2 regions of the Micromonospora sp. SYSU B005 genome follow, and region 2 is predicted to be linked to the other one. Evidence: riboswitches for the same ligand, from Rfam matches in the RefSeq annotation. Region 2 holds a riboswitch; the other holds the start of a gene.
What was found. A riboswitch is a leader RNA that binds a small molecule or an ion and turns the genes downstream of it on or off. The one in region 2 is predicted to bind cyclic di-AMP.
Positions count from the first base shown of each region.

Region 1 (4,362 bases), on a different contig from region 2:
GCCACCGAGTGGTTCGCCAACGAGCCGTCCAGCTACGACGCGCCGGACTTCCTGGTCGGCGAGAAGATCAACCTGGTCGGCTCCGGCCCGATCCGCAACATGTACAACCCGTCGGCGCTCGGCGACCCGAACTGCTACTCCAGCAGCATCCCGTCGACCGAGGTGCACGCCGCGGCCGGCCCGGGCAACCACTGGTTCTACCTGCTCGCCAACGGCAGCAGCCCGACCAACGGGCAGCCGTCCAGCTCGACCTGCAACGGCAGCAGCGTGACCGGCCTGGGCATCCAGAAGGCCATGAAGATCATGTACAACGGCATGCTGCTGAAGACCTCGTCCTCGTCGTACCTGAAGTACCGCACCTGGACGCTGCAGGCGGCGAAGAACCTCTACCCGGGCAGCTGCGCGGAGTTCAACACGGTCAAGGCGGCCTGGGACGCGGTGAGCGTGCCGGCCCAGTCCGGTGACCCGACCTGCTCCGGCGGCACCCCGACGCCCACCCCGAGCACCACGACCACCCCGCCGTCGGGCGGTTGCTCCGGCAACAAGCTCGCCAACCCGGGCTTCGAGTCGGGCAACGTGACCTGGAGCGCCTCGTCCGGCGTCATCACCACCGACAGCGGCCAGGCCGCGCACGGCGGCTCGTACAAGGCGTGGCTGGACGGGTACGGCTCGTCGCACACCGACACGCTCAGCCAGTCGGTGACGATCCCGGCCGGATGCCGGGCGACGTTGAGCTTCTGGCTGCACATCGACAGCGCGGAGTCGACCACCAGCACCGCGTACGACAAGCTCACCGTCAAGGCGGGCAGCACCACGCTGGCCACGTACTCAAACCTGAACAAGGCCACCGGCTACGTGCAGCGGTCCTTCGACGTCTCGTCGCTGGCGGGCACCACGGCGACCATCTCGTTCAGCGGCGTGGAGGACAGCTCGTTGCAGACGTCCTTCGTCGTCGACGACACCGCGGTCACCCTGAGCTGACCGTGGCGTAGCGCGGCCGGTCGTCGTCCTCCCGGCGGCCGGCCGCCTCGTCGTGTCAGGCCGGTGCCGCGTCGCGCGTGGTCGGCGCCGCGTGCGGGTGCGGCGCCTCGTCGTGCCGGGGCGTGTGCGGTCGGGTCAGACCGCGCGCCCGGCCCGGGACCCAGCGCCGCGGTCGCGGTGGATCCGCGCGGCCGCCTCGTGCATCGCGCGGCCGAACAGCTCGGCCTGGTCGCCCATGCTGCCGAGCCGGGCGGCGAGCGCGTCGGCGTCGGCCCGGGCCGACGCGCTGACCCGGTCGTCCAGCTCGGACAACGCGGCGTTGGCGGCGGTCACGAGGTGTCCGCAGAGGACGTCGAGGGGCTCGCCGGCCAGCTCCGGGTCGATCGTCACGGAATCGAGCCGGCCACCCTGGACGGCGACCGCGCGGACCCGGCCGCCGGCTGCAGTGCCCTCGGCGAGCAGCAGGTCGCCCGGCTCGCCGTCGGCGTGTGCCGAGGCCCGGGAGCGCATCGCGGTGAGCGCCTGCTGCGTGCGGGTCAGCAGCTCGTCGATGCTCGCGGCCGCCGAGAACGGGTCGTTGGTCATATCCGCGCTTTCTTCACGTCTTAGCCGAGCATGCGTGACCCTAGCAACCGGCTCCGACGAATCGCCGTCACCGGCCGGTCCGGGTCGCGTCCCGGCGCCGCGAGCAGGCCGGACACCGGCCACGCGGCGTGTCGCGGACGGCCGGGCGCCCGGCCGGGACGAACCGGCCGGGCGCTCGGACGAGGTCAGCGCAGGCGCAGCTGCTGACCGGGGAAGATCAGGCCCGGGTCGTCGCCGACCACGGCGCGGTTGCGCTCGTGCAGGGCACGCCAGCCGCCGTCGACGCGCTGCGCCACGGCGATCTCCGACAGCGTGTCCCCGCGCCGGACGACGTACGTCCCGGCGCCGGACGACGGCCGCGGCGCCGCCTTCGTCGTGGCGCGTTCCGGCGCGGCCTTCGTCGCGGCGGCCCGCTTCGGCGCCGCCTTCCTCGGTGCCGCCTTCGTGGTGGCCCGCTCGGACCGGGTCGCCGTGCTGGCCGAGCCGCCCTTCTTGCCGCAGACCGGCCACGCGCCGATGCCCTGGCCGCGCAGCACCTTCTCCGCGACGGCGATCTGCTCGGACCGGCTGGCCAGGTCGGCGCGCGCGGCGTACTTCTGGCCGCCGTAGCCGTTCCAGGTGGTGCGGGAGAACTGGAGCCCGCCGTAGTAGCCGTTACCGGTGTTGATCTTCCAGTTGCCGCCTGACTCGCAGCGCGCGACCGCGTCCCAGTTGACGCCCGCGCTGGCCGGAGCGGCCGGGCCGAACAGGGTCGCGGCGCCGACGGCGGCGCCGGCCAGGACCGCTCCGAGAGCGGTACGGCGGCTTCGGGCTGAGTATTCAGTTGCCATGTGGATTCCTCCACGCCGACGAGGTGAGCTGTCGGGTTCGGGCCGAGGAGCCCGGCCGCCGGTGGCGGCTTCACCCCGAGGTGACGATGCACCGTGGAACGTGTGGTTCCCCCGCTCCCGCACGAGGTTCGGTTACCGGGGCCGGCGGCGGGATTTGGCGTTTCCGGCCTGCGGTGTCCGCGTCTGCGAACGAAACCGACGCTAGGAGCGATTTGTGATGATCGTCCACTTCTTGTGACGCTCTTCACCCGGCCGGGCGACCGGCGGCGGCGCTACGGTGGCAGGGCCAGGCAAGATCACGGGAGGGCTTGACGGATGACCGATCACGGACACGAGCTGACCTTCGGCGGCTTCATCACCCCCGCCGCCGGGCAGCCCGACCAGGTGGTGGCGCTGGCCCGGCTCTGCGAGCAGGTCGGGCTGAACCTGGTCACGTTCCAGGACCACCCCTACCAGCCGGGCTTCCTGGACACCTGGACGCTGATGTCCTACGTGGCCGCCGCGACCGAACGTATCCGCCTGGCCGGAAACGTCCTCAACCTGCCGTTGCGCCAGCCGGTGGTGCTGGCCCGCAGCGTCGCCAGCCTGGACCTGCTCACCGGCGGCCGGGTCGAGCTGGGACTCGGTGCGGGCGCGTTCTGGGACGCGATCGAGGCGGCGGGCGGGCGACGCCTGTCCCCCGGCGCCGCCGTCGAGGCCCTCGACGAGGCGATCCGGGTGATCCGCGAGGTCTGGGACACCGACCGTCGCGGCATGATCCGCGTCGACGGCGAGCACTACCGGGTGGTCGGCGCCAAGCGCGGTCCGGCGCCCGCGCACCCGGTGGGCATCTGGGTCGGCGCGTACAAGCCGCGCATGCTGCGCCTGGTCGGCCGCGCCGCGGACGGCTGGCTGCCGTCCCTGTCGTACCTGCCGAAGGGCCCCGACGAGCTGCCCGCCCTGAACGCGCTCGTCGACGAGGGCGCTCAGGCCGCCGGGCGCGACCCGGCCACGATCCGCCGCATGCTCAACGTGACCGGCACGTTCGCCCGCTCGTCGGCCGGTTTCCTGGCCGGGCCGCCGGAGCAGTGGGTGGAGGAGCTGGCCGGGCTCACCCTGGAGCACGGCATCACCACGTTCATCCTCGGCAGCGACGAGCCGCGCGCGATCCAGATCTTCGGCCAGGAGGTCGCGCCCGCCGTGCGGGAGCTGGTCGCCGCCGAGCGCACCGCGCCCGCCGGCGGAACCCGCACGGCCGCCGACGAGCAGACCGCCGCCGCCGGCCCGAGCACGCTCGGCGTCACCCCCACCCCCGACCCGGGGGTACGCCTGAGCGCGCGCCGCCCCTGGGACGAGTCCACCCGCCCGAGCGCCCCGCCGCCGCCGGCCGGGCACGTCTACCCGGCCCGCGGACAGGCCGCCGGGCAGCACCTGGTGGACGTGCACGACCACCTGCGCCAGGAGCTGGCCCAGGTGCGCGATCTGCTGGAACAGGTCAAGCAGGGCACTGTCTCGCCGGGCCGGGCGCGGGCCGCCCTCAACGAGATGACCATGCGGCAGAACAACTGGACGCTCGGGGCGTACTGCGCGGCGTACTGCACGATGGTCACCCAGCACCACGGGCTGGAGGACGCCTCGATCTTCCCTCACCTGCGCCGCTCCGAGGCCGGGCTGGCGGCAGTGCTGGACCGCCTCGAGGAGGAGCACGTGGTGATCCACGGCGTGGTGGAGAGCGTCGACCGGGCGCTCGTCGAGCTGGTCCGGCACCCCGGCGACTTCACGCAGCTCCAGGAGGCGGTGGACCTGCTCACCGACACGCTGCTGTCGCACCTGTCGTACGAGGAGCACCAGATCGTCGAGCCGCTGGCCCGGCACGGATTCTTCCCCGGCCAGCTGTGAGGTAGCTGACTTCTGCTTTCCTAAGTCAGGGGGGGGTACCGTCGACGCCATGACGGACCTCCTCGCGCAGCGTGACTCCTGGTCCACC
Region 1 is NZ_JAXCFU010000002.1:457,646-462,007, reverse strand. Features, by position in the region: gene SM452_RS07365 (M4 family metallopeptidase) at 1-981, shown strand, start outside; gene SM452_RS07360 (YbaB/EbfC family nucleoid-associated protein) at 1,117-1,566, opposite strand; gene SM452_RS07355 (LysM peptidoglycan-binding domain-containing protein) at 1,752-2,396, opposite strand; cyclic di-AMP (ydaO/yuaA leader) riboswitch at 2,395-2,540, opposite strand; gene SM452_RS07350 (LLM class flavin-dependent oxidoreductase) at 2,712-4,274, shown strand; gene SM452_RS07345 (winged helix-turn-helix transcriptional regulator) at 4,324-4,362, shown strand, end outside.
Region 1: another riboswitch for cyclic di-AMP. It lies ahead of SM452_RS07355 (LysM peptidoglycan-binding domain-containing protein); the one in region 2 lies ahead of SM452_RS26610 (coiled-coil domain-containing protein).

Region 2 (4,362 bases):
TCGGTTTCATGACCGCGCCGTCCAGCCCGACCCGGGGCTACACCGCCAGCAAGGACCAACTCCTCGCCCGGCTCCGCCGGATCGAGGGGCAGGTCCGTGGCATCGAGAAGATGGTCGAGGACGACCGTTACTGCATCGACGTGCTGACCCAGATCTCGGCCATCCAGGCGGCGCTGGACAAGGTGGGCCTGGGCCTGCTCGACGGCCACGCCCGGCACTGCATGCACGAGGGCGCCGCCGAGGGCCGGGCCGACGAGATGGCGACCGAGATGATGGCCGCCGTCGGCCGCCTGATGAAGCGCGGCTGAGCGGGGACCTCCGACCCTCGGGCCAGGGCACATCGACCCGTGCCGGCGCACCCGGGCGGACGTACCGTCGACGTGGCGGGCAGGCCGGCCCGGCGGACCCGCGGTGACGGACGGAGGGCGGCCCGATGATGTGGCAGAGCCCGATGATGGGCTGGATGTGGATCTGGTCCCTGCTGGTGCTCGCCGTGCTGGCGGGGCTCGTCTGGGCGGCCGTGCGGTGGACCGGCCCGCAGTACCTGGGCCCGACGACGGCCCGGCGCATCCTGGACGAGCGGTACGCCCGCGGCGAGATCGACGAGGACGAGTACCGGCGGCGCCGGGCCGGCCTGGCCTGACCCGCGCGGGACGCGCGTCACCGGCCACGGTGTGCGGGAGCGGCCGGCCGGGCTGCCTACCATGGCCGGGCGACGACCCGGACGTGGTCGACACGTCCGCGCCGGCCGGGTGACCAGACCGGTCCGGCGGACCAGGCGTCGCCGCGACCGTTGGGAGAGACGTCATGGGTGCCGACCACACCCGCCCCGCACCCGCCGCGCCGCCGGGCGTACGGCGGCTGCTCGTCGCCGTGGTGGTGCCGCTGTTCGCGCTCACCGTGATCGCGGCGCTGGTGCTCTGGCCCGGGCAGGACCGGGAGCCGGTCGGCGGCGCGGACGTCCCTCGCTACCACGGCACGGTGACCCGGGTGGTCACCGAGCCCTGCCCGCCGACGCCGGAGGCCCCGGAGGGCGGCGGTGGCCCCTGCGGCACCGTGACCGTCACCGCCGAGCAGGGCCCGGACGCGGGCCGGCAGGTCGAGACGCCGATCCCGGCCGGGCCGGGCGCGCCGCGGGTCGCGGTCGGCGACGAGGTCGTCCTGGTCGAGCTGACCGACCCGGCCGACCCGGCGGTGAAGTCCTACAACATCGCCGAGCACCAGCGCGGTACGCCGCTGATCTGGCTGATGGTGCTGTTCGCCGCCGCGATCGTGGCGTTCGGCAGGTGGCGCGGGCTCGCCGCGCTCGGCGGCCTGGCGGCCAGCTTCGCCATCCTGCTCGGCTTCGTGCTGCCGGGCATCGGCGCCGGCCAGCCGCCGCTGCTCGTCGCGATCGTGGGCGCTGCGTTGATCATGTTCGTGGTGCTCTACCTGACCCACGGGATCACCGCGCAGACGTCGGTCGCGGTGCTCGGCACGCTCGGCAGCCTGGTGGTCACCGGCGTGCTCGGCCTGCTCGCCACGTCCGCCACCCACCTGACCGGCTTCGGCAGCGAGGACGCCACCACGCTGTCCATGTTCCAGGGCGACGTGGACCTGCACGGACTGCTTCTGGCCGGCATCATCATCGGCTCGCTGGGCGTGCTAGACGACGTCACAGTCACCCAGGCGGCCACCGTCACCGAACTGGCGCACGCCAACCCCGGGCTGTCCCGGCGGCAGCTCTACCGGGCGGCGACCCGGGTCGGCCGGGCCCACATCGCGTCCACCGTCAACACCATCGTGCTGGCGTACGCCGGCGCCTCGCTGCCGCTGCTGCTCCTGCTGGTCGCCGACTCCCGCCCGGTGAGCGAGATCCTCACCAGTGAGTTCCTCGCCCAGGAGATCGTCCGCAGCGCGGTGGCGACGCTCGGCCTGATCGCCGCCGTACCGCTGACGACCGGACTGGCCGCGATCGTGACCACCGCCGGGCGGCGCTCGCCCGGCGCGGAGCCGGCGCCCGCCGCGCCCCCGCCGCCGGCCGGACGGGACGACGCGCTGGAGGCGCTCGGCGGCGGGAAGAGTACGGAGGCCGCATGGTGACACTCCGCAGCGTGACCATCGAATTCAAACGCGACGCTGGTCACGGTGTGCCACGGCGAAATCTCGCTATTGGTCGGCTTCCGGACGTAGATCCTCACGAGTGCTGTCAGGTAACCTCGCTGCCGGTCACCGCCGAAGGCGCGCACCGGCGCCAGCGGTGCCGCCGCCCAATCGCCCACGGGCGAACCGGGGAACCAGGTACATGGGGTGAATCCGCGACAGCGGTAGGGGCCACTTCCGTCCCGAACCCGTCAGCTAACCCGGTCGGCGGCCGACGGAAGGGAACACTGTGACGGCACCCCTGCGCCGCTGGCTGACACCCGTGGTGGCCGTGCTGGCCTCGCTAGCCGTGCTGGCCGGCCCGAACCCGGCGACCGCGGCCCCCGCCGCGGCGGCCCCCGGCACCCCCTCGGGCCACGAGGAGGACGGCGATCCGCCGCTCATCACCGAGGCGATCGACTCCGCCAACCGGAACTTCCTCCAGGCCAAGGCGAAGCTCGCCAAGTCCCAGGACCGCCAGCGGCGGCTGGCGGCCGAGGTGAAGACGGCACAGGCCGAACTCGACGCGCTCAGCCCGCAGGTCAACCAACTCGCCGCCCAGTCCTACCGGACCGGCCGGATGGGCGCGATGGCGATGCTGCTGGAGAGCAACTCCCCCGACTCGTTCGTCCGCCGGGTCAACGCCCTGGACGAGCTGAACCTCCTCAACGCGCAGCGCCTGGCCGCCATCAACGCGGTCAAGACCCGCGCCGAGCAGGCCAAGATCGCGCTCGACGCCGAGGTGCGCGAGCAGGAGAAGCAGAAGAACGCGATGGAGCGCGAGAAGGTGCAGGCCGAGCGCGCGCTGAAGCTCGTCGGCGGTCTCGGCTTCACCGGCGGCCTGGTCTCCGCCACCTCACCGGTCGCCAAGATCGCCCCCGGCCGCACCGCCGACGGCGGGTGGAAGGCCGAGTCGTGCAGCGAGGACGACCCGACCACCTCGGGCTGCGTCACGCCGCGCACGCTGCACGCGTACAAGGAGGTCCGGCGCGCGGGCTTCAAGCGCTTCGTGGGCTGCTACCGGTCCGGCGGGCCGTGGGAGCACCCCAAGGGCAAGGCGTGTGACTGGTCGCTGCAGAACAGCGGCTTCGCGCCGTGGCACAACAACGACACCCGCCGGTACGGCAACGAGGTCGCCGCGTTCCTGATCCGCAACGCCGACCGGCTGGGCATCTACTACGTCATCTGGAACCGGCAGATCTGGTTCCCGGCCACCGGCTGGCGTTCCTACAGCGGACCGTCGAACCACACCGACCACGTCCACATGTCGCTGCTCTGATCCGGACACCACGAAAAGGGGCCGCCCGAGGGCGGCCCCTTTTCGCGTCCGAATGTGTCAGCTCGCCAGCGCCGGGTCGGCGGGCGCGGCCGGGGCGGGCAGCGGGGCCGGGGACTGCGCCACGGTCCGCACCTCGCCACCGGCGAGCCGGTACGACATGCCCACCACCGTGCACCGCCCGGCGGCCACCCGCTCGGCCAGCACGGCGGACCGGGCCAGCAGCGTCTCCACGGTCTGCGCGATGTGGACGTCGATGATGCCGTCGAGGTCCTCGACGCCCTGGCGGGCGGCGCGCAGCAGGCTCGGCGAGACCGCGTCCACCACCGCGCCCAGGTGCCCGGCCGGGGCGGCACCCGTCCGGACCCCCTCCCGGGCGGCCTGGACCGCGCCGCACGAGTCGTGCCCGAGCACCACCACGAGCGGCGTGCCCAGCACGGTGACGGCGTACTCGACGCTGCCGAGCACCTCCGGCCCGGCGGTGTGCCCGGCGGTACGCACCACGAAGAGGTCACCGAGACCGCGGTCGAAGACGATCTCGGCGGCGAGCCGCGAGTCGGAGCAGCCGACGATCACCGCGAACGGGTGCTGGCCGTCGGCGACCGCCGCCCGGTGCCCGGCGTCCTGATTCGGATGCTGCGGGACGCCCGTGACGAACCGGTGGTTACCGGCACGCAGCTCGGCAAGTGCCTGTTCCGGGGTGCTCGGCGTCATGTCCCTCACCTCGTCTACCTGGGGAACCACCAGGCCGAACGGCCTCGCGACCCACGGTCACACGCCCCTCGGGGTCCGTCAAGATTCGTGATACGCATTTCATACTTTCCCGTCTCCGCTCCGCCCCGGACCGCGCCGATTCGGCAGGTGGCGGACGTGGCCATAGCATGACCACCATGGCGACCACACCAGTTGAGGACGGGAGCCGCCGTAACTGGACCTTCCTCACCAACCATGGCCACGTGCTGCTG
Region 2 is NZ_JAXCFU010000016.1:59,088-63,449, forward strand. Features, by position in the region: gene SM452_RS26595 (metal-sensitive transcriptional regulator) at 9-308, shown strand; gene SM452_RS26600 (SHOCT domain-containing protein) at 434-643, shown strand; gene SM452_RS26605 (YibE/F family protein) at 808-2,082, shown strand; cyclic di-AMP (ydaO/yuaA leader) riboswitch at 2,237-2,367, shown strand; gene SM452_RS26610 (coiled-coil domain-containing protein) at 2,372-3,400, shown strand; gene SM452_RS26615 (carbonic anhydrase) at 3,458-4,111, opposite strand; gene SM452_RS26620 (helix-turn-helix transcriptional regulator) at 4,279-4,362, shown strand, end outside.